Regions from separate parts of the Planococcus maritimus genome, predicted to be linked through region 2. Evidence: riboswitches for the same ligand, from Rfam matches in the RefSeq annotation. Region 2 holds a riboswitch; each other region holds the start of a gene.
What was found. A riboswitch is a leader RNA that binds a small molecule or an ion and turns the genes downstream of it on or off. The one in region 2 is predicted to bind S-adenosylmethionine.
Positions count from the first base shown of each region.

Region 1: another riboswitch for S-adenosylmethionine. It lies ahead of BBI11_RS13585 (O-acetylhomoserine aminocarboxypropyltransferase/cysteine synthase family protein); the one in region 2 lies ahead of BBI11_RS03075 (bifunctional homocysteine S-methyltransferase/methylenetetrahydrofolate reductase).
Region 3: another riboswitch for S-adenosylmethionine. It lies ahead of BBI11_RS14120 (methionine ABC transporter ATP-binding protein); the one in region 2 lies ahead of BBI11_RS03075 (bifunctional homocysteine S-methyltransferase/methylenetetrahydrofolate reductase).

Region 1 covers NZ_CP016538.2:2,743,397-2,752,357, forward strand. Annotated here, with positions in the region: gene metX (homoserine O-acetyltransferase MetX) at 1-360, opposite strand, end outside; gene BBI11_RS13585 (O-acetylhomoserine aminocarboxypropyltransferase/cysteine synthase family protein) at 374-1,663, opposite strand; SAM riboswitch class I at 1,765-1,879, opposite strand; SAM riboswitch class I at 2,067-2,179, shown strand; gene BBI11_RS13590 (methionine ABC transporter ATP-binding protein) at 2,312-3,343, shown strand; gene BBI11_RS13595 (methionine ABC transporter permease) at 3,333-3,983, shown strand; gene BBI11_RS13600 (MetQ/NlpA family ABC transporter substrate-binding protein) at 4,050-4,883, shown strand; gene BBI11_RS13605 (M20 family metallopeptidase) at 4,935-6,140, shown strand; gene pepT (peptidase T) at 6,225-7,442, shown strand; gene lipA (lipoyl synthase) at 7,568-8,512, opposite strand; gene BBI11_RS13620 (lipoate--protein ligase family protein) at 8,509-8,961, opposite strand, start outside.
Region 2 covers NZ_CP016538.2:582,817-594,476, forward strand. Annotated here, with positions in the region: gene BBI11_RS03060 (copper resistance D family protein) at 1-746, shown strand, start outside; gene BBI11_RS03065 (acyltransferase family protein) at 972-2,966, shown strand; gene BBI11_RS03070 (DUF6920 family protein) at 3,100-3,933, shown strand; SAM riboswitch class I at 4,039-4,140, shown strand; gene BBI11_RS03075 (bifunctional homocysteine S-methyltransferase/methylenetetrahydrofolate reductase) at 4,244-6,091, shown strand; gene metH (methionine synthase) at 6,084-9,521, shown strand; gene BBI11_RS03085 (LLM class flavin-dependent oxidoreductase) at 9,951-10,958, shown strand; gene BBI11_RS03090 (cation diffusion facilitator family transporter) at 11,023-11,660, opposite strand, start outside.
Region 3 covers NZ_CP016538.2:2,838,760-2,850,419, reverse strand. Annotated here, with positions in the region: gene BBI11_RS14135 (purple acid phosphatase family protein) at 1-1,678, shown strand, start outside; gene BBI11_RS14130 (pyridoxal phosphate-dependent aminotransferase) at 1,715-2,884, opposite strand; gene BBI11_RS14125 (carbon-nitrogen family hydrolase) at 2,970-3,764, shown strand; SAM riboswitch class I at 3,811-3,917, shown strand; gene BBI11_RS14120 (methionine ABC transporter ATP-binding protein) at 3,991-5,004, shown strand; gene BBI11_RS14115 (methionine ABC transporter permease) at 4,994-5,665, shown strand; gene BBI11_RS14110 (MetQ/NlpA family ABC transporter substrate-binding protein) at 5,678-6,505, shown strand; gene BBI11_RS14105 (carbohydrate kinase family protein) at 6,690-7,628, shown strand; gene BBI11_RS14100 (OsmC family protein) at 7,646-8,092, shown strand; gene BBI11_RS14095 (ATP-binding protein) at 8,241-9,833, shown strand; gene BBI11_RS14090 (response regulator) at 9,833-10,501, shown strand; gene BBI11_RS14085 (hypothetical protein) at 10,623-10,835, opposite strand; gene BBI11_RS14080 (tripartite tricarboxylate transporter substrate binding protein) at 11,060-11,660, shown strand, end outside.

The sequences.
Region 1 (8,961 bases), 1.1 Mb from region 2:
CAATGCTTGGCGCTCTGCTTTGACCATGTCACGGATCGTCAATTCCGGAAAGGTGCCGCGGTAAGGCTTCCCGGTTTCTGGATTGATGGACAGCGGCCCTGTCGACCCATTGCAGCCGCCGAGCACATTGAATGTGATGACTTGGAATTGTTCAGTATCCACCGCTTTTCCAGAACCGATCAGACCCGCCCACCAGCCTGGTTGATCCGCAGTTCCTACTGCGTATTGATCACCTGTCAATGCGTGGCAAACCAGAATCGCAGGTGCAGAACTTTCCCCGACACGTTCATACGCCAATTCTACTTCAGGCAATAGTTGGCCTGATTCAAGTGTTAGCTGGCCGATGGATACTGTGCTCATCCCAATCCCCTCCTTACGCGTTCTCGAGTACTGCCGCTTGAATGGCTTGCTCTAAATCAGCGATTAAATCTTCATGGTTTTCCAATCCTACAGACAAGCGAATCAACTCTTCCGTAACGCCAGTGTTTTTCAGCTCTTCTGCCGTCAATTGCTGGTGAGTCGTTGAAGCCGGATGGATGATCAATGATTTGGCGTCGCCAACATTCGCGACATGCGACCATAAATGAACGCCATCGATGACTTTGCGTCCTGCTTCTCTTCCGCCTTTGATGCCGAAATTGACGATCGACCCGTAGCTGTCTTTCAAATATTTATCAGCAAGTGTTTTCGATGGATGGCCTTCGAGACCCAGGTAATTGACCCACTCGACTTGCGGATGGCCTTTTAAGTATTCTGCAACTTTTTGCGCATTCGTCGCATGGCGCGGAATCCGCAGATGCAAGGTTTCAAGTCCCTGCAACAAGGCATGGGCGCTGTCCGCGCTGAGCGATGGGCCGAAATCACGCAATAGCTGGACGCGCAATTTGGTAGCGAACGCCGCTTCCGGCACGTCGATGCCAAAACGGATGCCGTGGTAGCTTTCGTCCGGCTCGGTATAGTTCGGGAAGCGTGGATTGTCCCAGTTAAAGCGCCCCGCATCGACCGCTACGCCGCCGATTGTCGTCCCGTGCCCGCCGATCCATTTCGTGGCGGAATGGATCACTACGTCTGCTCCAAATTCGATCGGATTGCTGACGAAAGGAGAAGCGAATGTGTTATCGATCAATAATGGAACTCCATTTTCGTGGGCGATATCCGCGACTCGTTCCACATCGAATACGTTCAAACTAGGATTTCCAATGATTTCGCCAAACAAGGCTTTCGTCTTGTCTGTAATCGCTGCACGGAAATTTTCAGGGTCGGTCGCATCAACGAATTTTACGTTAATGCCATAACGCGGCAAGGTATTGGCGAAGAGATTATACGTACCTCCATATAGGTTGCTGTCCGCAATAATTTCATCTCCCGCTTCAGCGATATTCAATACAGAGAATGCAATGGCGGCCATTCCGGAAGACAAAGCAACCGCTGCCGTTCCGCCTTCAAGTAATGCGACGCGTTGTTCGAATACATCGACTGTTGGGTTCATGATCCGCGAATAAATATTGCCCGCTTCTTTCAAGCCGAATAGGTTTTGTGCGTGCTCTGTATCTTTGAATACATAAGAAGTCGTTTTATGGACCGGTACGCCGCGTGCCCCTGTTACTGGATCGGGTTCTTGGCCGCCGTGTAAAAGTAGAGTTTCTGGTTTAAAGTTTGTCATTGTTCATTCCTCCTGTTTTTGTGATCGGTTATTCGGATTTGAGGAGGACAGAAAAAGACCCTCTTCAGAAAGAAGAGGGCCGTTAGTTACGGATTTGCCTCCTCTTATCTTTCAGCGACGCAAATGCGCACTGTAGGATTTAGCACCTTTCCAGACATGAGCCTGTTGGTTGCCGGGCATCGTAGGGCCTATTCCCTCCGCCTCTCGTGATAAGAGTATTTAGTTTTTTTTTTGCTTGTGGAACAGTATAGAGTGCAGCGATACTTAAAGTCAAGTGTATTTTTCTAAAAATTTAAACTACTATATAAACGAAATTTCCCCCAAAAAAATTTTAACAAACATGTTGACTTTTTCGCTATTTCAAAATAGAGTAGGAATCACGAATTGAATAGCTTACATCACTTTCTTATCCAGAGAAACCGAGGGACAGGCCCTATGACGTTTCGGCAGCAGATTCGCAAACCAGCGAAAACTGTGCTAATTCCTGCAAATGCTCTAGCATTTGGAAGATGAGAATGAGATGGTTTCATATTTTGGAGCCCTCTTTTTTCTTGCGCATAAGAAAAAAGAGGGCTTTTTGTTGTTATTTCAAGAAAGTGTTCGTTTGCACTCATTCGAATCGTTATTTGCAGCCACAGGAGGGACACCATGATTCAATTTGAAGCAGTCAAGAAAACTTATGTATCCGGAAAACAGCAAGTCCATGCACTCAATGGCATCGACTTGACCGTTGAGACCGGAGAAATTTACGGCGTCATCGGATTCAGCGGCGCTGGAAAAAGCTCGTTGATCCGCACCGTGAATTTGCTCGAACGCCCATCAACAGGGCGCGTGCTGATCCACGGAGAGGATATTTCCACGTTGAGCGCACGCAAAATTCGCGACACACGAAAAGACATCGGCATGATCTTCCAGCATTTCAATTTGCTGAATTCAAAAACCGTGCATCATAATATCGCGATGCCACTGCTTTTGGCCAAGACACCAAAAGCGGAAATCGATCGGAAAGTAGCTGAGCTTTTGGAATTTGTCGGACTCGCCGACCAGGCCAAAAAATACCCGGATCAATTATCCGGCGGTCAAAAGCAGCGCATCGGCATCGCTAGAGCCTTGGCGACCAACCCGTCCATTCTTCTTTGCGACGAAGCAACGTCTGCACTCGATCCGCAGACGACCCAGTCTATCTTGGATCTACTGCGCCGGATCAACAAAGAATACAATATCACCATCTTGCTCATCACCCATGAGATGGGCGTTATCCGTGAAATCTGTGACAAAGTGGCCGTCTTGGAAGAAGGACGCGTCATCGAGCAAGGCAGCGTGTTTGAAGTATTCACCAATCCACAGCACGCGACGACAAAGCGCTTTGTTCGTTCTGTCATGAATGACGAGCTGCCCGATTCGTTGCTCGAACAGATTCGCCAAAACGACGGCACTCGGCCCATTTATCGTGTGCAGTTTACCGGAAATTCAGTCGGCCAGCCGTTCATGTCAAGAGTATCGCGTGAGTTTCAGCTTGATTTGAATGTGTTGTTTGGCAATATTACAGAACTTCAGGGCATTCCATACGGCAATTTGATCGTTGAATTCGATGGCGCTCTTGCAGAGATCGACCGCGCCCTCGCTTCGATTCGTAAAGATAAGATTCAAGTAGAGGAGGTCCAACAATATGCAGGTTGATCAATCACAAATTTTAGAAGCTTTATGGGAAACGCTTTATATGACCGGCGCATCCTTCGTATTCTCCCTTGTCATCGGCTTGCCGCTTGGTATCTTGCTGGTCGTTACAAGAAAGGGCCATCTACTCGAAAACGAAGCTGTATTTAACGTATTGAACATTGTCATCAATATTTTCCGCTCAGTGCCATTCATCATTTTGATGGTTGCCATCATTCCGCTGACACGCATCATCGTTGGTACATCAATCGGTACAGCGGCAGCCATCGTCCCGTTGGTATTTTACGCCGGGCCATACATCGCCCGACTCATCGAAAACTCTTTGCTCGAAGTCGATAAAGGCGTCATCGAAGCCGCCCAGGCGATGGGTGCTTCTCCCGGACAAATCATTTTCCGATTCCTGATCCCGGAAGCGCTCAGTTCACTTGTTTTGGCGTTGACGATCGCTATCGTCGGCTTGATCGGCGCATCCGCCATGGCAGGTGCCATTGGTGGCGGCGGGCTTGGCGACTTGGCCATCACTTACGGCTATCAGCGATTCGACACAGTGGTCATGCTGTTGACGGTCGCCATTCTCGTTGTCTTAGTCCAAGGCGTCCAATCACTCGGCAACTTGATGTCCCGCAGAGTTCGACGTAGTTAATTTTATTCTCACCAAGTTCTACATCTATCAAATCAACTATCATAAAACCAATTGGAGGATTTCATTATGAAAAAAATAACAGCACTTTTAGCCACAGCCGGATTAGCTACACTTCTTACCGCTTGCGGAGACGACAGTTCAGCTGACGAAACAACGAAAGTGACACTCGGCATCAGTGGATCAGATACGACGATTTGGGATTACGTCGGGGACAAAGCCGCCAAAGAAGGCATCGAGCTCGACATCATCACGTTCTCGGATTACGTAGCCCCGAACTTGGCACTCGCTGAAGGCGAACTCGACTTAAACGCATTCCAGACGATTTCTTATTTCGATGAATTTGTTGAAGAACATAATGTCGACATCGTGCCGATTGGCTCTACTGTTATCGCGCCGATGGGCTTGTATTCGGACAAATACGAATCGATTGAAGAACTTCCTGATGGCGCTCAAATCGCTTTGCCGAATGAAGCGACCAATATGGGCCGTGCACTCCTCTTACTCGATGAATCGGGGCTTATCACCTTGTCCGACGATGCCGGATTGACGGGCACAGCAGAAGACATCATCGACAACCCGAAAAACATCGAAATCGTCCCGATGACTTCGGCACACACACCGCGTGCGATGGCTGATGTTGCAGCATCCATCGTTAATAATGGCATTGCTGTGGACGCTGGATTGAACCCGACAGAAGATCCGATTGCGAGAGAAAGTGATACGGCAAAACCATATATTAACTTGATTGCCGCACAAGCTGGCGAAGAGGACAACGAAGCCTATCAGCGCATCGTTGAATTGTACCAAGAAGAAGATACCGCTGAATTTGTCATCGAGCACACAGAAGGCGCTCAAATCCCAACTTTCGTTTCAGTTGAAGAATTAGTCGATTATCAATAAACAACAGACCCAGCAGATCGTTCATACACGATATTCCAAGGGGGACCTCACATGACAACCATTACCGAAGCACGTGAAACCATTACCGGATCGATTGAAAAGAATCGCGCCCACTACCTGCGCATCAGCCATGCCATCCATGAAAATCCAGAAATCGGCAATGAAGAAGTCTTTGCGAGCGGGCTGTTGACCGGTTTACTCGAAGAAGCCGGATTTCAGGTGGAAGATGGTGTCGCTGGCCATCAGACGGCTTTTTACGCAGTCCGCGACAGCCAAAAACCAGGGCCGACCATCGCTTTTCTAGCTGAGTACGACGCCTTGCCTGGAATTGGTCATGCATGTGGACACAATATTATTGGCACGACCAGTGTCGCAGCCGCGATAGCGCTCAGTAAAACCTTGGAATTGACCGGTGGGCGTGTCGTCGTCCTTGGCACACCCGCTGAGGAAGGCGGACCACACGGCAGCGCGAAAGGCAGCTTCGTCAAACACGGCCTGCTTGAAAAAATCGATGCTGCATTGATGCTTCATCCATCAGGAAATTCGGCGGTTACCGGCCCTTCGCTTGCCGTCGATCCCTTAAGTTTTCATTTTTACGGCAAGCCAGCCCATGCTGCAGGCTCTCCTGAAAAAGGCATTAATGCGCTCGATGCCGTGCTTCAACTGTTTAATGGCATCAACGCCCTTCGCCAGCAATTGCCAGATGATGCACGGGTTCATGGCATCATCACGCACGGAGGCGATGCACCGAATATTATTCCGGAGTACGCCTCCGCCCGTTTCTATATTCGCGGCGACTCCTGGAAGAAAACCGCTGAGACGGCGAAAAAAATACGTGCCATCGCTGAAGGTGCTGCCCTTGCGACAGGGGCACGTGTCGAAATCGAGCGTTTCCAAAATGAAGTGAAAGATCTTGTCGTGACGCCTGAACTCGATAAAATTCTTAAAGCGGAGCTTGAAACTTTGGGCGACAACGTAGCCGACTCGCGCATTTCTGGGCTCGGGTCGACCGATGCCGGCAATATCAGCTATGAAGTGCCGACTGCCCATGGTTATATCAAAATCGGTCCTGAGAGCCTTATTGCCCATACCGAGGAATTCCGGGAAGCCGCCCGCTCCAAAGCAGGCGATGAGGCTTTGATCAGAGGCGCAAAAGCATTGGCACAAACCGGGTACCGCTTGCTGACGGAACATGCTTTATTGGCTCAAGTCAAACAAGCCCATGTCCGCTCACTGTCCGCCAAACAACAAGCTTAAAAACCAGCGCCCCGGCGCTGGTTTTTCTGTTTATTTCGAGTTTCGTGCTAAAATGGAGACATTACCTACATAGGAGGCTTTACCATGATCGAAAAGTTAATCGAACGTCTGATTCGCTACGCCAAAATCGACACGCAATCCGATTTTGAAAAGGATGCAACGCCCTCAACACCCGGCCAGTGGGATCTCCTCGCTGAACTGGAAAAAGAAATGAAAAGCGTCGGCTTAAAAGAAGTTGAAGTCGATGAGCACGGCTATTTATTCGGCACCTTGCCGGCTACTACTACTGAACAGCGACCGGTCATTGGTTTTTTGGCACATGTCGATACCGCGACCGACTTTACCGGCAAAGGCGTCAATCCACAGCGCATTGAAAAATACGACGGCAAAGACATCCCATTAAACGGCAAAGTGACGATGAAAACGGCTGATTTCCCGGCTCTGCAAAATTACATCGGCCATACTTTAATCACAACAGATGGCACGACCTTACTTGGTGCCGACAACAAGGCAGGCATTGCTGAAATCATGACAGCGATGGAATACTTGATCGAACATCCGGAAATCGAGCACGGTAGGATTCGCGTCGGCTTCACGCCGGATGAGGAAATCGGCCGTGGCCCGCATAAATTTGATGTTGCCCGTTTCGGTGCCGATTATGCATATACGATGGACGGCGGTCCGCTTGGCGAACTTCAATACGAGAGCTTTAATGCCGCAAGCGCTAAACTGACCGTCCACGGAACGAGCGTCCATCCAGGTTCGGCAAAAGACAAAATGGTCAATGCCATCACGGTGGCCACCCGCTTCCAAGCGAAAATGCCTGCCGATGAAGTACCCGAGAAAACAGAAGGCTATGAAGGTTTTATCCATTTGAATAATTTCAACGGTTCTGTCGAGCAAGCAGTGCTCCAGTACCTTGTGCGCGATTTCGATAAAGGCAAATTCGAAGCGAAAAAACGCCATATGGAACAAGTAGCGGCTGAATTGCAAGAAGAGTTCGGGAAAGAAGCAATCGAACTCGTGCTCGAAGACCAATACTATAATATGCGCGAGAAAATCGAGCCAGTTATAGAAATCGTCGACCAGGCAGAACAAGCGATGAAGACAGTGGCAATTTCACCTGATATCCTGCCTATTCGAGGCGGCACAGATGGGTCCCAACTATCTTATATGGGCTTGCCAACGCCGAATATCTTTACGGGCGGCGAAAACTATCATGGTAAATTCGAGTTCATCTCTGCAGAGAACATGGAAAAAGCCACTCAAGTCATTGTGGAAGTCGCAAAAACTGCAAAATAATTGGCTTTCCCCTGAGCATTTCCCAGGAAATATTCAATAAGACTCCATAAAAAAGCAGCGGCCTGTGCCGCTGCTTTTGTGTGTACAGAATGTATCTCTCTGTTCGCCTAGTGCCATCACTCTTCTCAGAACTCGATACGATCGATTTTTGCGCCTGTCGATTCGACGCCTTTCATGTATTTGATGCGTTTCTGGACAGCGGTTTCGTTCACTTGCTCATCCGCATGGTAAGACGAACGCACCATCGGGCCGGCCTCGCAATGCTTAAAGCCTTTGGCGAGTGCGATTTCTTTTAATTCCTGGAATTCGTCCGGATGGTAATAACGGACCACATCCAAATGCTTCAATGTCGGCTGCAAATACTGGCCAATCGTCATGATGTCGACTTTGTGCGCCAACAGGTCATCCATCGCCTCGATGATCTCTTCTTTCGTTTCCCCGAGTCCCACCATAATGCTCGACTTGGTCGGCACATGCGGCGCGATTTCCTTGACACGCAATAACAATTCCAGCGAACGGTCGTAGGTTGCTCTTGCACGGACACGTTTTGTCAGGCGGCGCACCGTTTCGATGTTGTGGTTAAAAATATCGGGTTCGCTGCTCATGAGCATGTGCAGGCTTTCGTAATCGCCTTTCATATCGGACGGTAAAATCTCGACTGTGGTTTCCGGCATTTTCCGGTGGATCGCGCGCACTGTTTCTGCAAAAACTGCTGCGCCTCCGTCCTTCAAGTCATCTCGGGCAACTGCTGTAACCACCACATGTTTCAAGTTCATAATTTCCGTCGATTCCGCGACGCGCTCTGGCTCGCCCCAATCGAGTTCATTCGGAAGCCCAGTTTTCACGGCGCAGAATCGGCACGCACGTGTACAAGTGTCGCCCAAAATCATGAACGTCGCGGTACGGCGTTCGCTCCAGCATTCATGGATATTCGGGCATTTCGCCTCCTCGCACACTGTGTTCAAGTTTTTCTCGCGCATCAATTTCTTTAAATCGTTATACGTTTCGTTCGTATTTAATTTTACCTTTAGCCATTCGGGTTTACGTTCACGCTGCTTTGTCTTTGTCATCGCATAAGTTCCCCTTTCTCTTCTCGTCTGTGGTTCCATTGTTCACTTGCGTATTTGGCTTCGAGCATGCGTACTTCTTCCAGCAATTCAGCAGGCGGTTCGAATTTTTCCAAGCGTATGCCAAGTCCTTTTCCAAACCCACTCTTGAAAGCATTCTGGGCTACTTCTAAACTTATTGGTTCCCCCATCAGCTCATTGATCGCAACGGCGCGTGACCGGAACGCTCGGCGCGCTTTTTCTTTCACGGCTTCGTTCGGATAGACAAATAGTTCAAACAAACGGTTCTCATCCAGCTCGAGTGGAATCGATCCGTGCTGCAAAATGATGCCTTGTTTTCTTGTCTGTGCGCTGCCGGCTGCTTTGCGCCCATCAACCGTCAATTCATGCCAAGACGGTTCTTCGAAACAGACTGCTGACGCTTGTTTCGAACGCTTTGTTTCTGCCGCAAG
Region 2 (11,660 bases):
GGTCGGCAGGCTTACGGACTTTTTGGCTAGTGCTCAGTGTGCTCAATGTAGCGTATGCAAGCCATGCGGCATCGATTGCGGATTGGCAAGGATTTACGGCGCACGCGCTTCATTTCCTGGCGCTTGTATTATGGGCCGGCGTCTTGATCCACATCGCCTGGTTTATGAAAGACGGGCGCGATTGGCGTGCGTTTCTTAAATGGTTCACGCCGTTTGCGGTGGCCATGATGGTCATTTTGATTGGCAGCGGAATTTGGCTCATGCTGTTTTTCGTGGCGCCGGAAGATTATGCGAGCTCGTGGATCTTGCCTTATGGACAGCTATTGCTGCTGAAACATTTGAGCATCGTTCCGCTCCTGTTCGCCGCGTTCATCAATGCCGCCTTATCGAGAAGCGATGCGCCGAACCGCTCCTGGCTCAAGGTGGAGAGCTGGCTCTTGCTATTGGTGTTATTAATCACTGCTTTCATGAGCAAGCTCGCCCCGCCGCATAATATCAACGAAACGTTCCGGCTAGAAGGCAGCGCGCCGTTTGTCGAATGGTTCGCTGGGCCGCAGTATTTGCCGGTGCAGGCAGTGTGGACGCCGAACATCGACGGCTTTTTGATGATGGCGATCGGCGTGATTTTCCTCGGCTTGCAATGGCTTGGGTATCGCAAGCAATTGCCCGAATGGCTGTCGTTCGTGTTCAGCCTTGGGTTTGTAGCGGCGATGTACAGCGGATTTATGTTCAGTTTCTTATTTTAATGACTGCCCTTGCCAGAAATGGCGGGGCTTTTTTTAAGGCACAAGAATATTTCGACTATCGGATATGTTGTTGAGACTTACGCGGGATTAAGGTACACTAGAAATGGCAAGGAATGGATTTTAATTATTCAAAAATTTACTCTTTAATAATAAATTTACAATAAAAGTGTTTTGTTTGAGGACTATTCCTTTCCTACAAAATATTAGAATGGCGAGGTACACATCATGGCAGATTTACGGGTGCCTGAAAAGCGCTTCCGGCCTGAGCTGGAAGGCGTCCGCGCAGTCGCGGCGCTTTTGGTGGCAGTTTATCACATTTGGATTGGGTCGGTTTCCGGCGGAGTCGATGTCTTTTTCATCGTCTCGGGATATTTGATTACAACGTCTCTATTGTCACGGATGGTGCGCGAAGGCCGCATCAATTATTTGGAAAATCTATTAGGCTTGGCGAAACGATTGTTTCCACTGGCTTTTACGGTACTTGCCGTCAGTGCGGCGCTGTCGATTTTCTTATTGCCGCTTAGCACATGGCGCCAGACAATCGCCGAATTGTTTTCGTCGATGTTTTACTTCCAAAACTGGCAGTTGGCCAATAACGCGGTCGATTATTTGGCACAAAACAACACGGCAAGCCCGTTCCAGCATTTCTGGGCCTTGTCGATTCAAGGACAGTTTTATGTCACGTGGCCAATCGTCATTACACTCGTTTATCTGTTAGCGACGAAAATCCTGAAGACGCCGGTGCGCAAAACTTTGCTCGCCGTGCTATCGGTGATTTTCCTTGCTTCACTCAGCTATTCGGTTTATATCACGGCGGTCAATCAGCCGTGGGCGTATTTCGATACCTTTGCACGGGCTTGGGAATTCTCGCTCGGCGGGATGCTTGCGCTCATGCTTCCATATTTGAAATTCCCAGATCGGGCCCATCTCATCATGGGTTGGGTTGGGCTTGCGATCATCGCCTTCACGGGCATGGTGTTGCCAGTCTCGACTGTCTTCCCGGGATTTGCGGCATTGTTGCCGACGGGCGGAGTGATCTTGGTCATTATCGCCAGTGAAAACGGCCAGGCGTTCGGCGTGCAGAAATTGCTCGGCTCGAAACCGTTCCAGTATTTCGGCAGCATTTCCTACGGTTTTTATTTATGGCATTGGCCGCTGTTGGTGTTCTATTATGCCTACTTCAACACAGATACGGTAACCACTCCGGCAGGTCTTACCATACTCGGAATTACGTTCATCTTGTCCGTCCTGACGATTCGACTCGTCGAAAAGCCAGTACGCGAAATGCCGATCAAGCATTCGAAAAAACGCTTATCGAAAGTGCTGGTCGCTTTGATGACACCGGCGATTTTAATCGGCCTCTCGTGGGGCGTTTTCGTCCAGGCGAGCAGCAGCAATGACGAGCCGGTAACCATCGAAGACAATCCAGGCGCGCGCGCCGTATTGGAAAATATCCAGCCGGCGGAAGATGCGGAACTGCAGCCAGACTTCTTGTCGGCGAAAGAAGATTTGCCGACCTTCTACAGCAATAAAGATTGCTTCCTGACAGGCAGCGTCAGCTCCACGCTGAAAGAATGTTCGTTCGGCGTCACGGAAAATCCTGAACATGTCGTCGCACTCGTGGGCGGTTCGCATTCGGGGCATTGGTTCCCGGCACTTGAAGCTGTCGCAGAAGAGCTGAACATGCGCATCGATGTTTACAACAAAGATGCGTGCCGATTCTCAAGCGGCGATTTTGATGGCCAGCTGGATGACGCGTGCATGACCTGGAACGATAATTTGCAAGAACGCTTGATGGCAGAGCCGCCTGATTTGATCTTTACCACAGCAACGGTAAATTCAGGAGATACGGTGCCAAAAGGTTACATCAATAAATGGAAAGAATTCGAAGGCGTGGCGGAGATCTTTGCCGTGCGCGACAATCCGCGTATGAAAACCGATCCGACGATCTGCCTTGATGGTTCGAGCGTAGAAGAATGTTCGGTTGAGCGCAGTAAAGGCCTTGCGGATGTCGTGCCATGGGAAAACACGGAAGGCATTCCGGACAACGTCACGTTTGCCGATATGTCCGAGTATTTCTGTACAGACGATACGTGCCCGCCAGTTGTGGGCAATGTATTGGTATATCGCGATAAGCACCATTTAACGACGCTGTATTCGCAAACGATGGGGCCGGCATTGAAAGAACATCTCGAACCGGCTCTTGAAAATTTAAACTGATGAATACCGAACGCCCCCGGAAGCTTAGCCTTCCGGGGGCGTTTTTCGATTGGCGCTTTGTGCAGGGGAAATGAAGGGCGTGTCGAAAGAGTTACGAAGGAATGCGCAGCAAAATCGGAAAGGGGTATGGGACATGAAACGCATATGGCCGATTTTAGCATTGACATCACTCGGAGCATACGGGGCTTATCGAAAGTACAAAGACATGACGCGGCTTATCAAGCCGACATGGCCGGAAGTCCGGCATGCCGGCGAAGTGGAAGAGGCGAGGACGGCGCATCTGCCAAAACCGATCGCCAAATGGCTGGAGACGATCGGCGCAGTCGGCCGTGAGCAGGTGATGGGCGTTTATGTAAAGCAAGTGGGCTGGATGAAGACCAAACCTGACCAGGAAGAATGGACCGAATCGACTGCTGAGCAATATAGCTTTGTCGAACCGCCATCGTTTTATTGGAAAGCGCGCATGAAAATCGATGGCCTATTCGTTACCGGATCCGATAGTTTCCGTGACGGCCGTGCAGGCATGCGCATCCGCTTTGCGGGGCTGGTGCCGATCAACCGGGCGATTCCGGACGGCAAGCGTGATGAATCGGCACTTCAGCGCTTTTTAATGGAGATGGTCTGGCTGCCAGGACTGGCTTTTAGCCCGTACGTGCGTTTTTTCAATAGCAGTGAACGATCCGTGGAAGCCGAGATGAGCTATAACGGGTCGACCGCCAATGTCACCTTCGAGTTTGATGAATCTGGGCGCATGAAACGAGCGCGGGCGATGCGCTATAAAGATATTGGTGAAGAGGCCAAGCGCTTGCCATGCATCGCCGAAGTGCACGAATGGCAAATAATCGACGGCATCGAAATGCCAAGACGCGTCGATATTACATGGATCATCGATGGCAAACCCTTCACTTGGTATAAATTTACCGTCGAGCAAGCCGCCTTCAACCCGCGGGTGCCGGATGCCTGGTAAGTAAGTGGGGGATTTAACAGAAAGTTTGTTGTTTTTTGATAAATTTTCTTGACCCAAATCACCTCAGGGGGTATCATGTGGAAATACTTAAAATTGAATAGTGAATTCTTATCTAGAGAAGTCGAGGGACTGGCCCGATGACGCTTCAGCAACCAGCCACTAAGGTCAGGTGCTAATTCCAGCAGGCACACGCCTGGCAGATGAAAAGGAACGAGTTCGATATCGTAAAGCCTTCTTTTTCATGGAAGGCTTTTTTTGTTTCATATCGATGCGTCCGCAGCTGCATGGCAAATCAACCGGAGGAGGACGAATCATGTTATTAGATGAATTGAACAAACGGATGCTGACGGCGGATGGAGCCATGGGGACATTGCTGTACTCGTACGGCATCGAATATTGCAACGAGGAACTGAATATCCAGCGCCCCGAAGTGATCGAGAAAATTCATCGTGATTACATCGCGGCGGGAGCGGACATTATCCAAACGAACACATACGGGGCAAATGCCCACAAACTGGCTCGCTACGGGCTAGAAGATCAGGTAGAGTCGATCAATAAAGCAGCGATGGCCATCGCCCGTAAAGCCGCAAAAGATAGCGGGCAGTTTGTGCTCGGCACGATCGGCGGCATTCGCGGCATTCGTAAAAGCGATGCGACATTGGACGAAATCGTCGCCATGGTTGACCAGCAAGCGCAGCACCTGTTATCCGGCGATCCGGACGGTTTATTGCTCGAGACGTATTATGATTTCGAGGAACTCGCAGCGACCGTTACTCATTTAAAAAAATTGACCGACGCGCCGCTCATTGCCCAGTTGTCAATGCATGAACCGGGCATTTTGCAAAATGGCATGAATTTGAACGAAGGCTTGAAACGTCTTGACGCACTCGGTGCAGAAATCGTCGGCGTCAACTGCCGTCTTGGCCCGCACCATACAATCCAGGCGTTCGAAGGCGTCGAACTGCCGGAAAAAGCGTTTTTATCGGCTTATCCGAACGCCTCACTCCTCGATATCGAAGACGGGCGCATTGTCTATGAATCAGAAGCCGATTATTTTGGCCGTGCAGCGCTGCTGTTGCGCGAAGAAGGCGTGCGCCTTATCGGTGGCTGTTGCGGCACGACGCCGAAACATATCGAAGCGGTCAAAAAACGCATCGGTCACTTGCAGCCGATCACTGAAAAGAAAGTCGAAGAGAAAAAGCCGATTGTCATTCGCGAAGCAGAAGCCTTGAAAGACAAGCCTTTGCACGAAAAAGCAAAAACCGAGCGGACGATCATCGTCGAGCTGGATACACCGCGCCATTTGGAAATCGATAAATTTCTCGAGGGGTCTAAAGCATTGGACGCGGAAGGCATCGATGCTATCACGATGGCCGATAATTCACTCGCGTCGCCGCGTATCAGCAATATGGCGATGGGCTCGATCCTCAAGCACCAGCAAGATGTCAGACCTCTTGCGCATATTACGTGCCGCGACCGCAATTTGATCGGCCTGCAATCGCATTTAATGGGGCTCGACGCACTAGGTATCCACGATATACTCGCCGTCACGGGCGACCCAACAAAAGTCGGCGATTTCCCGGGCGCGACGAGCGTTTATGATGTATCGAGCCTGGAATTGATCCAACTCATCAAAAAGCTCAACGAAGGCATTTCGTTTTCTGGCAAGCCGCTGCGGAAAAAGGCGAATTTCTCGGTTGCCGCGGCATTCAACCCGAATGTCCGTGTCGTCGAGCGTGCAGTCGCGAGACTTGAGAAGAAAATCGAAGCTGGCGCGGATTATTTCATTTCGCAGCCTGTTTATACGAAAGAGAAAATCATCGAAATCCATGAGGCGACAAAGCATCTCGAGACACCGATTTTCCTCGGGGTTATGCCGCTGACGAGCATACGCAGCGCCGATTTTCTACACAATGAAGTGCCGGGTATCAAATTGTCGGAAGAGGCACTGGATCGCATGAGGGCTTGCGGCGATGATAAAGAACAAGCGACGGCGGAAGGCATTCAGATTGCGAAAGAATTGATCGATACAGCAGCCCAATTGTTCCACGGCATTTATTTGATCACGCCATTTGTGCGTTATGACATGACGGTGGAATTGATCCGCTATATCCGACAACTAGATTTAGAGAAAGCGAGCGATCGTGCCTATGCCTAAACATTTAATTGAACAGCAACTGGAAAAACGCATTTTAGTTATAGACGGTGCGATGGGGACGATGATTCAAAATGCTGATTTGTCGGCAGAAGATTTCGGCGGAGAGGAATACGATGGCTGCAATGAATACTTGAACATCGTCCGCCCAGATGTCCTAGAAGGCGTACACGACGCGTATTTGGAAGCGGGCGCTGACATCATCTGTACGAACACATTCGGCGGCACGCCGGTCGTCTTGGATGAGTACGGGCTCGGCCATCGTGCAGCGGAAATCAATCAAAAAGCGGTCGAAATCGCGAAAAAAAGCCAAGCAAAATACTCGACGCCGGAATGGCCACGCTTCGTGGCGGGTGCGCTTGGACCGACAACGAAAACTTTATCGGTCACAGGGGGCATCACATTCGACGCATTAAAAGCCGATTTTCAGGTGCAGGCGAAAGCCTTGATTGAAGGCGGCGCGGACTTGCTGCTTCTCGAGACAAGCCAAGATATGCTTAACGTCAAAGCGGCGACGATTGCTATTCGAGATGCCTTTGAAGAAACCGGTGTGGAACTGCCGGTAATGATTTCAGGGACCATTGAACCGATGGGCACGACACTTGCCGGACAGACGATTGAAGCGTTTTATGTGTCGATCGAACATATCAAGCCGTTGTCGGTCGGATTGAATTGTGCAACGGGGCCGGAATTCATGACCGATCATTTGCGTTCGTTATCGGAACTGTCGACAGGTTTTGTCAGCTGTTACCCGAACGCCGGGCTGCCGGATGAGGAAGGGCATTACCACGAGACGCCGGAATCCTTGTCGAAAAAACTGCGCGGCTTTGCTGAGAAAGGCTGGCTCAATGTCGTCGGTGGCTGTTGTGGCACGACGCCTGCACATATTGCGGCGGTGCGTGAAGCGGTCGATGGGCTCGCGCCGCGCGAACGCAAAGACACGAGTCATGGACATGTCATTTCGGGAATTGAAGTGCTTGAATACGATGAATCGATGCGCCCATTATTCGTCGGCGAACGCACGAATGTGATCGGTTCGCGCAAATTCAAGCGACTCATTATTGAAGGGAAGTTCGAAGAAGCGGCGGAAATTGCGCGTGCCCAAGTAAAAAACGGCGCGCACGTTATCGATATTTGCCTGGCCAACCCGGACCGAGAAGAACTAGACGACATGACGGCATTCATGCAGGAAGTCGTCAAAAAAGTGAAAGTGCCGCTCGTCATCGATTCTACGGATGAAGAGGTCATCGAAGCGTCGCTTAAATTCTCCCAAGGCAAAGCGATCATCAACTCGATTAATTTAGAAGACGGGGAAGAACGTTTTGATGCGGTCATGCCGCTCGTGAAAAAATACGGCGCATCGGTCGTTGTCGGTACGATTGATGAAGTCGGCATGGCAGTGACGCGCGAGCGCAAGCTCGAAATTGCGGAACGCTCGTATCAATTGCTGACGGGAAAATGGGAAATCGCCCCGGAAGACATTATTTTCGATCCGCTCGTATTCCCAGTTGGAACAGGCGATGAGCAATACATTGGCTCGGCACTCGAAACAGTCGAAGGTATCCGTTTGATTAAGGAAAAACTGCCGCGCGCCTTAACAATTCTCGGCGTATCGAACGTATCATTCGGTTTGCCGCCGGTCGGCCGTGAAGTGCTAAATGCCGTTTATCTCTACCATTGCACGCAAGCGGGCTTGGATTACGCCATCGTTAATACCGAAAAGCTCGAGCGTTTTGCGTCGATTCCAAAAGAAGAAGTGAAGATGGCGGAAGAGTTATTGTTCGAGACGACCGATCAAAACTTGGCGGACTTCACGGATTTCTACCGCGACAAGAAAAAGGAGAAAACTGAGGACGATATTCCAGACACCGTGCCGGAGCGCCTCGCTTACTATATTTTAGAAGGCACAAAAGAAGGGCTCATCCCGGACCTCGACAAAGCACGGGAGCTGTACGAAGACCCGCTCGAGATTATCAACGGGCCGCTCATGGAAGGCATGGCTGAAGTCGGCAGGCTGTTCAACGACAATCAATTGATCGTTGCGGAAGTGCTGCAATCAGCGGGTGTCATGAAAGCAGCCGTGTCGTATCTCGAAGGCTTTATGGAAAAGAAAGCGGACGATAGCGGGAAAGGCAAAGTCATCCTTGCGACCGTCAAAGGCGATGTTCACGACATCGGCAAAAACTTGGTCGACATCATCTTGTCGAACAACGGCTTTAAAGTAATCGACATCGGCATCAAAGTGACACCCGCCGCACTCATCGAAGTGATTCGCAAAGAACAGCCGGATATCATTGGCTTGTCAGGATTGCTCGTAAAATCCGCTAAGCAGATGGTGCTGACGGCGCAGGATTTCCGTGAAGCTGATATTGATGTGCCGATTTTAGTCGGAGGTGCGGCTTTGTCCCGCCGCTTTACCGAAACGAAAATCGCCGCGGAATACAACGGACCGGTTATTTACGCAAAAGACGCCATGCAAGGGCTGGACCTCGCGAACCGACTGCAAAGCGGCGCTGGAAAAGCGGTACTGCTCGAAGAACTTGGCGCCCAACAGGAAAAACGCCAAGCGCAAGATGCGGCGCGTGCCGAAAAAGGCGCTGTCGCCATTTTGGAAAAGCCGGTCAAGACCGTGCGCGAAGATGCGCCTGTTTACGTGCCGAACGATTTGCGGCGCCATGTGCTGAAAGATTATTCGGTGGCGCATCTGTACCCGTACGTCAATATGCGCACATTGATCGGCCACCATCTCGGTTTGCGCGGCTATAGCGACAAACTCTTGCAGCAAGGCGACACGCGGGCTGTGGAACTGCATGAACTCGCGACGAAGTTTCTTCAGTCGGGAATATTGAAGCCAGCGGGGATGTATCAGTTTTTCCCGGCGCAATCAGACGGCGATGATGTCATTATCTACGACCCGAAAGACGCCAAAACGGAAATCGAACGTTTCACCTTCCCGCGCCAAACAAAAGCGCCGTTTTTATGTCTGGCTGATTATTTAAAATCAACCGCAAGCGGTGAGATGGATTATGTCGCATTCATGCAAGTAACGGCAGGGCACGGGGTACGTGCGGAAGCAACGCGTTTGAAAGAAGCGGGGAAATTCCTCGAGAGCCATGCGCTGCAAGCGACCGCTTTGGAACTGGCGGAAGGATTCGCCGAACGCCTGCACCAGGAAATTCGCGATCAATGGGGCTTTCCTGATTCCACCGATTTTTCAATGCGCGACCGGTTCGCAGCGAAATACCAAGGCCAGCGCTTTTCGTTCGGCTACCCGGCCTGTCCAAACCTGGAAGATCAGGCGAAATTGTTCGACCTCATCAAACCGGAAGACATTGGTGTCCACTTGACGGAAGAATTCATGATGGACCCGGAAGCATCGGTATCAGCCATCGTCTTCGCCCATCCAGATGCCCGTTATTTCAATGTAGAATAGTCGAAGCGGAGCAGGGAAGTTTAGTCCTTTTTAAAACTATTAAAGAAGCAATGACTGTCGAAACTCATTAAAAGAGTGGATATTGTTATTAGATAAATAACTCAAAGACGAAGCTAAGTGGTGTGGAGAAGTGTCTGCCCGTAAACCCTTCTGCTCAATAATGCTGCCCATTACTTCGCAAAGATAATGTCTCACGTAGTTCGACCTTATCTTTCCTGTGGATCAGCGAGACGACCGAGACCCCGCAAGAAGCGGAGCGGATGAGGAGGCTTGGGCGCGAGCCCACGGAAAGCTGGCAGTAAACTTCGGAAAACCATATTAACTTTAATTGTACGATATAGGCGAAAACGGACTGGCAGCCTCCAGTCCGTTTTTCTTTGTGTTCAAGTGGTATGATGAAGAATAGAGAGTTAAAGGAGGTGCGGACGGATGACCGTCTTGAATATATTAGATTACTCGCCGATTGATGAAGGCGAAACGGCAGCTTCCGCGCTCCGTTCAACGGCAGAACTTGCAAAACTCGCGGACCGCTCCGGCTTTAAACGCTACTGGGTTGCAGAACACCATCAAGTGTTTTCAGTCGCAGGCAGCTCGCCGGAAATGCTCATGATGCATTTAGCGACGCTCACTGAACGCATCCGCATTGGATCAGGCGGCGTCATGCTGCCGCATTACAGCGCCTATAAAGTGGCCGAGAACTTTCGCATGCTCGAAGCGCTGCACCCGAACCGGATCGACCTTGGCATCGGGCGCTCGCCGAGTTTCCGGCTCGTCAACCAAGCGCTCAATGAATCCAAAGGCAAGCGCGTTCCTTACGCCCAGCAATTGATCGATTTGGAGAAGTATTTCACCGATGAAGTCGACAACGAACACCGTTTCCAAAAGCTAACAGCGACGCCGATTACCGAAACAGCACCTGAACTATGGCTGCTCGGCACGGGCGAAGGCTCAGCGAAACTTGCGGCGGAACGGGGCATGTCTTATGCTTATGCCCATTTTGCGCGCCCGGAACAAGCAGGTATCGAGGCGATCAAACGCTACCGGAAAAGCTTCGTCCCGTCCCAGTTGCGTGAACAGCCGCATGTCGCTTTAGCTGTTTTCGCCATTGTCGGCGAGACGGAAGAGCGAGCGGAACAACTTGCCAAAGCATTTGACTTATGGCTCCTGTTTGTCGAATCGGATTTTCAGCCGCCGTATTACCCGTCGGTTGAAACCGCTGAGAAGCGGCGTCTCAGTTCAGCAGAACAAGAACGCGTCGAGCGCAACCGGAGCCGCATGCTCATCGGAACAGCCGAACAAGTTAAACAGCAGATCGAAGCGGTCGCCGATCAATTCGGAGCTGATGAAATCACCATCATCCCGAATATTGCGGGGCATCAAGCGCGCATGAACACCATCCGGCTATTAGCGGATGCATTTGAGTTGAATATGGGATAGGCTTTAAATAATATGGCCGTCCCAAAAGAAAGCCGCCAGGAATTCTCCTGGCGGCTTTTCTATCTTATTCTTGCGGCTTGGTCCACGTGGCTTTGCCGTCGTCTTCATCAAACTCGATAATGACATCTGTCACATTTTTTATATTTTCTTTTAGTTTTTCTTCGATATAATCCCGGATATCGTCCGCTTCTTCAATGGTCATCGCTGAATCGACTTCGACGCGAAGTTCGATGTGAAGGCTATCTCCTTCTTTAATGGCATGAAGATCCTGAATATCCTGAATATGTGGATGTTCCATGAGTTTCGTGCCAATGCGTGCCTGTAAATCAAGATCTGCTACACCGAGTACGCCGGCTGCATTATCCAGGAAAATCCGGCCCACAACGACTACAAGTGAGATCCCGATTAGGATAGAGGCATAGCCGGTAGCGCTATGGAACGGCGTATAAGTAGAGATGACAATCGCCACTAGCGCCAATAAAGCACCCCCAACCGCTACGTTATCTTCCAGGAACACCAGCTTAGTGGCCGGTTTTGCTTCTTTGGCGTGCTTATAGCTCATCGGAATAATCTTAAAGCCGCTGATCTGTTCTTTCGGCAAATGTTCCGTGATTTCTTTCATCGCTTTGTAAAGGACGAATGCTTCCAGAATGGCGGCTGTGCCGAGTACGCCAATATTTAGCCAGAACCAATCCTCGGAAT
Region 3 (11,660 bases), 1.0 Mb from region 2:
CTGGGAAAAAACTTTGCAACAAGCAATCGCGCGCAGCCCGGAGTCGAGCTTTATCCTGTCTGCTGGCGACCAAGTCGATGCCCGCTATTCCGAAAAAGAATACGCGGCATATTTCGCGCCGGAACCACTGCGCAATTATCCAGCGGCGACCACCATTGGCAACCATGACGATACTTACCATTACGCCTATCATTTCAATGTCCCGAATGAAAACTGGGAACTCGGCAATTATGACAACTCCGGTGGCGATTATTATTTTTCCTACGGGGATACCTTGTTCATGAATTTGAATTCCAATAGCCTGAATCTGGAAGAACATGTTCAATTCATGGAGGAAACGGCTGAAGCGACCGCCGGCAGAGACTGGAAATGGAAGATACTCGTCTTCCATCATTCGATTTATAGCGCCGCTGCCCATTCCCAAAGCGAAATGGTGCTGAATTTGCGAGACCAGCTCGTCCCGACGATTGATAAACTCGGATTTGACGCGGTTTTGATGGGGCATGACCATTCTTATGTGAGGACCTATCAAATGGAAAATTTCCAGCCCTTGAGAAATCATATGATGGATGGCGATGCGCCGGTCAATCCCGAAGGTACGGTCTATCTCACCGGAAACACGGCGAGCGGCAGTAAATTCTACGGCATGCAGCCCGAACGCGAACCGTATTCGGCAGTGCGCGAACAATGGGGGGTGCCGACGTATATGACGATCCAAGTCGAGCCGACGCGTTTGCGCTTTGAAACGTACCGGACAGACACGGAAAAACGGGTCGACGAATACGAGATCATTAAAGACCCGTCCATCGAAACGATTGTGCCTGCGCTCGAGAAAGTAGAACTCGAAGCGAGTAGCACCGTACTTGCCACAGAAGAGAATTCCTTTTACCCACAAGCGGAACTCAAGCTTTCGGGACAAAATGTCGAAGGCGGGCAATACGATATTTCACCTGAGTCGGTCACATACCACACAAGCAGTAAAGCCATCGAAATAAAGGACGGGAAAATCCTGTCAGCAGAAAATGGGGCTCCGGGGGAAATCGAAATTTATGCAGAAGTAAACGATGGCGAACGAATATTTGAAAGCAACACGATTCAAGTCGACTTGGTCGAACATGAAGAAATTGAGTTGCTCGAAGCGGCTAGCGAGTGGCGTTATTTGGACGATGGCAGCGACCAGAAAAGAGCTTGGCTTGAAGTGGATTACGATGATAGCAAATGGGCACAAGGAGCGGGCCCGCTCGGTTATCCGAAAGATGAAGAACGGCCGGAATTCGGTACTGTCAAAACGCTTATCGGCTACGGAGGGGATGAAATCGACAAAATTGCTCTGACCTATTTCAGAACAAATTTTGAAGTCGAAGATGTGGAAGCAATCGGCGATTTGGGATACGTGGAGTTCAGTGTCGACGATGCGGTCATCTTGTATTTGAACGGAGCAGAAATTCTACGTTTTAATATGCCGGAGACAGGCGAATTTGGCTTTGAGGATTATCAGCAAGAAGTGAGTGACGAAGATCTTGTAAGCGAAGACCGGATTGAGCGCATTTACTTGGATGAAGAAGTTCTAAGCCATTTGAAAGACGGCGACAATGTAATGGCTGCCCAAGTGCATCAAGACGACCGCTTCAGTTCTGATTTGTATTGGGATATGGAAATGGTAGTTAATACAAAATAAAAAAAAGAAGGCATTGCGCCTTCTTTTTTATTTTGCTTACTTAGTGAAAATGCCCAGTTTCTCGATGCGCTGGATCGCTTCTTTGATGCGCTGTTCGTCCACCAGCAAGCCGACGCGGACAAAGCCTTCGCCTGCAGAGCCAAAGCCGCTTCCTGCCGCCACGGCGATGTCCGCTTTGTCGAGCAGGTAATCGGAAAATGCGATGCTTGTGAAGCCTTCAGGGACCGGCAGCCAGGCGAAGAACGAGCCTTTAGGTGCCTCGACATCCCAGCCGATCCGGCGGCATTCATCCATCAGTACGCGGCGCCTGTTTTCGTACAGTTCAACCAGCTCATCGACACATTGCTGGCTTGCAGTTAGGGCTTCGGCTGCGGCGAGCTGAACCGCCGGGAAGATGCCTGCAAACAAATGATCCTGGACTGTATTCAAGGCCTCGATCATCTTGGAATTACCGACTGCAAAGCCGATGCGCCAGCCTGCCATATTATAGGTTTTCGATAAGGTGTACATTTCAATGCCGACATCTTTGGCTCCTTCAGATTGTAAGAAGCTCACCGGTTTTTGGCCTTCAAAACCGATACCCCCGTAGGCAAAGTCATGCACGACGGCAATGTCGTTCTGTTTGGCGAACTCAATGGTCTCGTCAAAAAAAGCCTGATCGGCAGTAGCACCGGTCGGGTTGTTTGGGTAGTTCAAATACAGCAGTTTGGCGCGCTCTCGGACCGACTCTGACACATCGTTATAGTTGGGCAGATAGCTATTGGCCTGCTCGAGCTTCATCAAATCAAGTGTGATATCAGCAAGCGGTGCGCCAGATAAATAATCCGGATAGCCTGGATCGGGCAGTAAGAGAGAGTCGCCAGGGTTCAGAAGGGCAATCGGCAATTCGACAAAGCCGATTTTTGTGCCGGAAAGAATAGCGACTTCCAAATCCGGATCGATGTCGACGCCGTATTCCCGTTTATAAAAATCGGCAGCGGCTTTTCGTAATGTACCAAGCCCGCGAAATGGTGAGTAACGGTGTGTTTTCGGATCGGCTACTGCTGTTTGCATAGCCTTGACGATATGCGGCGGTGTCGGCTGGTCAGGATTTCCCTGGCCCAGATTGATGACGTCGCGCCCTTCTTCGATCGCTTTTGAAGCTTTCGCAACGAGCGTAGCGAAAAATTGATCTGGAAGATTGTGTAAGCGATTTGAAAAGTCCATGGAATCCTCCTTGTTTTCTAAATAATTGCACATCTACATCAAATCTTATAGAGTTTAATCTAAACTGTCTACAGGGGGAGAGAACATGAAAATCGCTTGTGTGCAGATGAATATCGCGTTTGGCGACCCGGAAACGAATTTTCAACGTGTGAAAGATTATTTGGAAGAAGCCGCAGAAAACGGGGCGGAAATCATCGTGTTGCCTGAAATGTGGAACACGGGATACGCATTGACACAGCTTGAGGAGCTTGCGGACCGTGATGGCCGAACCATGAAATTGTTGCAGCAATTTGCGAAAGAACGGGACGTCCATATCGTCGGGGGTTCGGTTTCGACTAAGAAAGACGGCGGTTTTTACAACACGATGTATGTAGCCGATTCGACTGGAGAACTCGTCTCGGAATACGATAAAGCGCATCGCTTTGGCTTGATGGATGAACATATCCATCTCGAAGAAGGCGGATCGCTCGGCACATTCAAGTTGGATGGCGAAACCTATGGCGGCGTCATCTGTTACGACATCCGTTTCCCGGAATGGTTGCGCGCACAAGCGCTGAACGGGGCGAAGGCAATTTTCGTGCCAGCTGAATGGCCGGCAGCGCGAATCGACCATTGGCGTATTCTGCTGCAGGCGCGAGCGATCGAAAACCAATGCTTCATCATCGCCGTAAACCGCATCGGCAGTGACCCGAAAAATGAGTTCGGCGGCCATTCGATGGTCATTGCACCGTGGGGGGAAGTGCGGATGGACATGGGGCAAGACGAAGGCATCGGCTACACTGAAATCGACCTGTTAGAAGTCGACGAAGTACGGGGCCGTATCCCGGTATTCGATGACCGGCGCGTCGAGTTATACAAAAAGTTTGAAAAATCGCATTGACAATACTGTCCCCGTGCAGGTAGTATGGAAAACAACCAAATACGCACGCTTATCAAGAGAGACCGAGGGTAAGGCCCTATGACGTCCGGCAACCCCCATATAATGGGAAGGTGCCAATTCCTGCAGAATGGATGCCATTCTGAAAGATAAGTCGGAATTTTCATTTTCGATGTCTCTTTTTGATAAAAAAAGAGACATTTTTTATTTGCCTGGGGGAGTGGACAGCATGATTCAAATCGAACAATTGAGCAAAACTTATCAAACCAAGCACGGTACGGTCAATGGCGTGGACGATGTCAGCTTAGAAGTGAAGACCGGGGAGATTTTCGGCATTGTCGGCTATTCGGGAGCGGGCAAGAGCTCGCTGATTCGCTGCATCAATTTGCTCGAACGCCCGACATCCGGGACGGTGAGAGTTGATGGGCAGGATTTAACGAAGCTGAGCGGTGACGGATTGCGCAAAGCGCGCCTGAAAATCGGCATGATTTTCCAGCACTTTTATCTAATCAGCCAAAAAACAGTTGCGGAAAACATTTCCTTCGCCCTGCGCGCAGCGGGCACGCCGAGCAAGAAAATCGGCACGCGCGTCGATGAGCTGCTGGAAATGGTCGGCTTGTCGGATAAACGCGATGTCTATCCCGCACAGCTGAGCGGCGGGCAAAAGCAGCGTGTCGGCATCGCCCGAGCACTCGCCAATGAACCGGCCGTGCTGTTATGCGATGAAGCGACTTCTGCACTTGACCCGAACACGACCTTATCGATTTTGCGTTTATTGAAAGACATCAATCGCAAGCTCAATATCACGATTGTGCTGATCACCCATGAAATGAACGTCGTCAAGGAAATTTGCGACCGTATGGCGGTCATGCAAGGAGGGCGCGTCATCGAAGAAGGGCGCGTCTACGATATCTTCGCCGATCCGAAAACGGCTTTGACAAAAGAATTTATCTCGAGCGTCGTGTCATTTAATGTGCCGGAAGAAATTCTTGCACGCTGCGACGGCACGATTGTCAAAGTATTGTTCAAAGGTGAAGTCGCCGGGGAAGGGATTATTTCGGACATGCTGCAAAGCTATCCGGTCAAAGGCAATTTCCTGCACGGTGCGATTGAATACATACAGGAGCTGCCGCTTGGAATTTTTGTCATGGAACTGAAAGGCGGCCAAGCGCAAGTAGGCGAGGCAATTAGGTATCTAGAACAACGCAATGCAATTGCGGAGGTGATGAAGCATGGGGATTGAATGGGAAAGAATTATTGATTTGTGGCCGGAGATCCAAGTAGCGTTTTATCAGACCCTGATCATGATCGGCATTTCATTGGCCGTGGCATTGATCATCGGCTTGCCTCTTGGCATCTTGCTATTCATCACAGACCGGGGCTTGTTCTGGGAAAACCGGCCGGTCAATTCGGTCATCGGGTTTATCGTCAATATCGTCCGCTCGATCCCTTTCATCATTTTGCTGGTAGCGCTCATTCCATTGACGCAATTGATCACGGGTACAACGATCGGGCCGATTGCAGCGAGCGTTTCCTTATCGGTTGCAGCGATTCCGTTTTTCGCACGCATTGTGGAAACGGCGCTTCGGGATATCGATAAAGGCGTCATCGAAGCGGCGATCGCCGTCGGTGCCACGCCGTGGATGATCATTAAAGACGTACTCTTACCGGAAGCAAAAGCGAGCCTGATCCAAGGCGTTACGCTGACGGTCATCAGCCTAATCGCCTATTCAGCGATGGCGGGCGTAGTCGGCGGCGGCGGTATCGGCGATTTGGCCATCCGTTTCGGTTATTACCGATATGACAATACAATCATGGTTGTGACAGTGGTCATCTTGATCGTGCTCGTTCAATTGATTCAACAAGCCGGCGACTTTACAGCCAAAAAACTGGATAAACGATAAGGAGAGAAAGACATGAAAAAACTTACATGGATATTGGCAGCGAGCGCACTTGCACTAGCCGCGTGCGGCGGAGAAGAAACAGATTCAGGAACTGAAGGCGGCGAAGCGTCGAAAGACATCAAACTAGGCGCGACAGCCGGCCCTTATAGCGATATGCTGAACGCGGCCATTGTGCCGTCACTTGAAGAAAAGGGCTACACGGTGGAAACAATCGAATTCAGTGATTATATCCAGCCGAATAATGCGTTGAACAACGGGGAGATCGACGCCAACTTGTTCCAGCACACGGTTTACCTAGAAAACTTCGAAACGGAAAACAATATGGATTTGAGTGCATTGATCACAGTCCCGACCGCGCCGATGGGCATCTACTCGAATGAATTCGATTCGATAGAGGCAATAGAGGAAGGCGCGACTATCGCGATTCCGAACGATCCCGTCAACGGTGCACGGGCATTATTGATCCTGCAGGATGAAGGCTTGGTTGAACTAGACCCGGATGCGGAAGTGCTCAAAGTTTCCGAGCGCGATGTAACGGAAAATCCAAAAAACCTGGTGTTCCAGCCGATTGAAGCGGGCCAATTGCCGCGTTCAGTGGAAGGAACAGACCTTGCCGCCGTTCCGGGCAACTACGCCCTCGCAGCGGACATGGACTTGCTTGACGCTTTGGCGCTTGAAGACATGCCTGACCAGTACCGCAATGTCGTAGCGGTTTCAGCAGACAATGAAGATAGCGAATTGGCAGCGGATCTGGTCGAAATCGTCGAGTCGGAAGAATTCGAAGTGGTCATTGATGAGCAATTCGTAGGCTTCGGCAAACCGGAGTGGATGGCTGAATAATAAGATAAGCCCGCCGGAGAAAATTTTTCTCCGGTTTTTTTATGCCAAAAACCCATGATACCGCGCGTTTAAAGCTTTTCTCTTGCCCTGCCCGTTTTCTGTTGAAATAATAGGGAAAGTGAATTTAACAAGTTGCTGAGAGAAAAGCAGCATGTGAAGGTTCTTTGGAGAAGGGGAGAGAATTATGGAAGCTAACAGGCACGTCCTGACTTATGGCGACGCGTTTGTCGACTATATCGCCACTACCAAAGATAACGACTCGTTTGATCTATATCTCGGAGGCGCTACCGTCAACGTCTCTGCCGGCGTCAGCCGGCTTGGAGTCCCCTCGGCATTTATCACCATCACTGGGGATGATGAAATTTCATCGTTTTTCTGCCAGGCGCTCCAGGCGGAAGGTGTCGATTTGACGCATTCAATCAAACGCCCGGAAAAACGCATCAGCGGAGTTTATATTCATTTAACGGAAGCGAACGATCGCGTCTTCGCTTCTTATGATAATGAGACGCCCGATTTGCAAGTTACAGCGGACGAACTCGCAGGGGAAGCCTTTGAATCGGCCAGCCTGTTCCATTTTTGCTCAGGCACCTTGTTTCATCCGGAAGCGCGTGAAACGACGGCGCAGGCTTTGGAGTTGGCTAAATCCCACGATGTGATTTGTTCATATGACGTCAATATCCGGCCTTTGCGCTGGGAAAGCGAGGAGTTGTGTCGACAGACCGTCCTGCGCTTCTTGCCGCAGGCGGATATTTTAAAACTGACAGTGGAAGAGCTATTGTTCCTGATGGAAGCTGATTCATTGGAAGCGGGCATCGAAAGTTTGAAAAAATACCGCCTGCCGGTAGTTTTCGTCACGGATGGAGAACATGGCACGCATGCGGTTTTTCAGGAAGAGACCATCCATGTGCCGGTCGTACCGGTCCAGCCTGTCGATACGACGGGTGCTGGAGATGCGTTTATGGCAGGCATCATCCGCCATGTCCATTTAAATGGCATGCCAAAAAACCAGCAACAACTGGTTGCTTGTGCTGGCTTCGGCAATAAGCTGGGAGCGCTTTGTGCAACACGGGCAGGCGCCATCACAGCGATGCCCCGAAGCGAAGATATGGAAGATTGGGAATAGAAGAGGAGGAAGCAGCAATGGCCATGCATAGTTTTCATTTAACAGCAGACTGGCCCGGCAATCGCAACGATGTCGGGACTATTGAAACGGGGAATTTGAAGACACAGATCTCGATTCCCCCGGAAATGGACGGCCCTGGAGCCGGCACGAATCCGGACGAGATGCTGCTTGGTGCGGCAGCGACCTGCTATATCATCACACTCGCCGCCATGATGGAGCGCAGCAAACTGGCAAAAGAGTCGCTGACGATGGAGTCGGAAGGCATCGTGGAAGTCGAGAATGGCGTTATCACTTATAAAAAAATTATCCACCGCCCGAAAGTCGTCTTATCGGCTGAGGCCAGCGAAAAAGAACTCAAGCTTGCGCACAAGCTCGCGGAAAAAGCCGAATCATCCTGCATGATCACACGCGCTATTAAAGGCAATGTTGCAGTCGAACTTGAAGCCGATATTACGGTTGCATAATGCGAAGCCCTGTTTTTCTATTTTGGAGAACAGGGTTTTTTGATGCAGAAAAAATGATTTTGGAGAATTCTCATAATTTTCTTTTGTCCGTTTCTGAATATGGTAGACTACAGCTAATGAAAAATGGGCGATGTAGAGGACGGGTGCCATGAAAAAATTATCCTTGCAAACTAAAATTATCCTGCTGACGACTTCTCTTGTGCTTTTAACAACAGTCGTCTTTGGCGGGATTTTGAGCTATCAGGAGATCGCAGAAATCAAAGAGAACATCGGTCAACGGGCACAGGAAACGGCGATCGGAATCTCTGCCATGCCGACGATAGTCGAAGCGATGGACGATGAAGAACCAGCGTTGCAAATCCAGCCGATTGCTGAGTATTTGCGCAAGCAAGTAGGCGCTGAGTTCATCGTCATCGGCAATAGGGAGAGCGTTCGTTATTCACATCCAGATCCAGAAAAAATCGGCGAACAAATGGTCGGCGGTGATAACGAACGTGCCCTCCAAGAAGGCAAAGTCTATGTGTCCGAAGCATTCGGGTCGCTCGGCAGAAGCCTGCGCGGCAAAGCGCCAATTTATGACGGCGACGGTCGCATCATAGGTGTGGTCTCGGTAGGGTATATGATCGAAGACATTGAAGCGATCATTTTCGGCAATATTATGGATGTCATGGCGCTGGCTCTATTGACGCTGGTCATCGGCGTGTTGGGCAGCATCTTGCTCGCTCGGAATATCAGAAAAGACACGCTGGGGCTTGAACCCCGGGAAATTGCTCGCTTGTACCAGGACCGGGAAGCTTTGCTATCGTCGATTATTGAAGGGGTTATCGCCATAGATAAGGATGGGCGCATCACGGAGTTGAACAGTTCCGCAGAAAAGATGCTTGCTATGGACCAAAGCTTTCTACACACCTTGTCCGATGAGATATTGCCGGAACTGAGAATGGGCGAAACCTTGACGACAGGAAATTCATGGAAGAATAAAGAAATCTTGATTGGTGGGACGGTTTTTATTGTCAATCAAAAGCCGATTTGGGCAGAAGGTGACATAATCGGCGCCGTTTCGACATTCCGTGAAAAAACGGAAGTACAGGAAGTGTTAGAAACCCTATCGGAAATCCGTCAATACTCAGAAAGCCTGCGGGCGCAAACGCATGAATATGCGAATAAGTTGTATGCCATATCCGGGCTTCTGCAATTAGAAGAGACTGAGGAAGCAGTCCGGTTGATCCAACAAGAGACCCATCATCATGAAAAGCAGACGAAGCATACACTGAACCATATTGAAGATAAAAAAGTCCAGGCGATTCTGCTCGGCAAAATGGGAAAAGCGTCTGAAGCGAAAGTTGAGCTATCGGTAGACGAAAACAGTTCACTCGCCAAATTACCTGACCATGTGGATATTTCTAAAGTCATTCACATAGTCGGAAATCTGATTGACAATGCCATTGAAGAAGTTGAATCGAGCGATAGGAAAGAAGTGTCTTTTTTTATCACCGATATCGGCAACGACTTGGTTATCGAAGTTCAAGACAGTGGGCGCGGAATCGAAACCGGCAACCTTGACCAATTTTTTACGCAAGGGTTCTCCACAAAAATGGAGAAAGCGGATAGAGGCTACGGTTTAGCGATCGTCAAACAAGCGGTTGAAGACTTGGATGGCTGGATTGAAGTGGACTCAACGCCACACTACGGAACGATATTCAGCGTCTTTATCCCGAAAAAAACGACGGAGGTGGCATAATGCTGCGGGTAGTAATTGCAGAAGATGATTTTCGTGTCGCACAAGTACACGAGAAATTTTTAGCGAAGATAAAGCAAGTAGAACTGGCGGCGAAAGCGAAAGACTGCGCCGAAACGGTGGCGGCAGTGAAGCAAGAGCGGCCAGATTTGGTGCTATTGGATAATTATATGCCAGACGGGCTCGGCATCGAGCTGATCGATGAGTTACGGAAAGAAAGCCCAGCGACCGACATCATCCTTGTCTCGGCAGCAAACGAACGGGAGTATATCGAAACGGCGCTACGCAAAGGTGTAAAAGGCATCATCTTAAAACCGGCAGAACTTGGCCAGTTTACTGCCACAATCGAGAAATATCGTAAAGACAGAGAAAAACTGTCGAGCCAAGAAACCGTCGACCAGCAGTATTTGGATGAACTGTTTGGTGTCAAGGCAATCAAAAAAGAAGCGCCAACGGTCAAAGGGATAGACCCGCTGACGATGCGAAAAGTGCAGAAGTTGTTGGGGCAGTATGAAGAAGGCGTGACAGCTGAGAAAATGGGCGAAGAAATGGGCGCTTCTCGCACAACCGCGAGGCGCTACCTGGAATATTTGGTGTCGACAGATGATTGTTACGCCGAGCTCGGATACGGAATCGTCGGCAGGCCAGAACGGAAATATTTTGTGAAATGAAGTGAAAACGACTGATAAGCTTCGGCAAATACGAGTTTTAAGAGTTTCTCGACAGCCTAAAAAAAGCAACTTCCCTAAACTGGGAAGTTGCTTTTTCGCGCTGTCGTTTTGTTTTTGGCAATCAGTCTAGGTGGCATTCGAAATGAGTCATTTGCCAACCGTTTTTCTCGATTTCAGGAAATCCGCCTAATTCGTAACAGCGATTAGCGGCTTCAGTTACTTCTACATAGCTAAAATAGCTCTGTGCCGCAATGGCGCTTCCAATGCTGAGAATTAATATGGCGCCGAGGATAAAAGTCCAGGCGCCAGGAGTTATAGCCGAGAAACGTCGCATTGTCGGCCTCCTTTAAATTAAGTTTATGTCATCTTTAGTTTATCACAATTTCCTATTATTCCCTATAAGTGAAATATACTTAAAATAAAGAATCCTGGTGAACTTTATGAACAAAATGATCAAAAAATCCTTTATACAGCTTATTTTGAAAACGGTTACATTCTGAAAATTCATAGTTATACTTCAACTCATAAGAAAACTATACGAACTGAGGGGGAAATAAAATGAGAAAAACGATTTTTGCTGGGATTTTGAGTGTGAGCGCTCTAACATTTGCCGGTTGTGGATCTGACGACGCGGCAAACACAGCGGGAGCAGATGGAAACTTTGAACCATCAAAAACGATCGAAGTGGTGGCACCGGCCGGATCGGGTGGTGGCTGGGATACGACTGCCCGTGAAGTTGCCCGTGTATTCGGCGAAACCGAAATTATCGATGAAAATATGACTGTCATCAACCGGGAAGGCGGAGGCGGAGCGATCGGTTGGGCGTATGTCCACGGAAAAGAAGGCGATGCCCATAGCATGTTCGTTGCTTCACCGCCCTTGATGTTCGTACCGCTAAACGGCCAATCAGAACACGGCCATGAAGACTTTACGCCACTTGCCAACATGATTGCTGATTACGGCGCATTTGCTGTTCGTGAAGACAGCGAGTTTGAAGATTTGAACGATCTATTTGACCAGATGAAAGACGATCCGGAAAGCGTAACGGTGATCGGTACTTCCGCTCCCGGAAGCATGGACCATATGCAATTTGTCCGCATCGCCAAAGCTGCGGGCGTAGACCCAACTAAGATCAAATACGTTTCTGATCAAGAAGGCG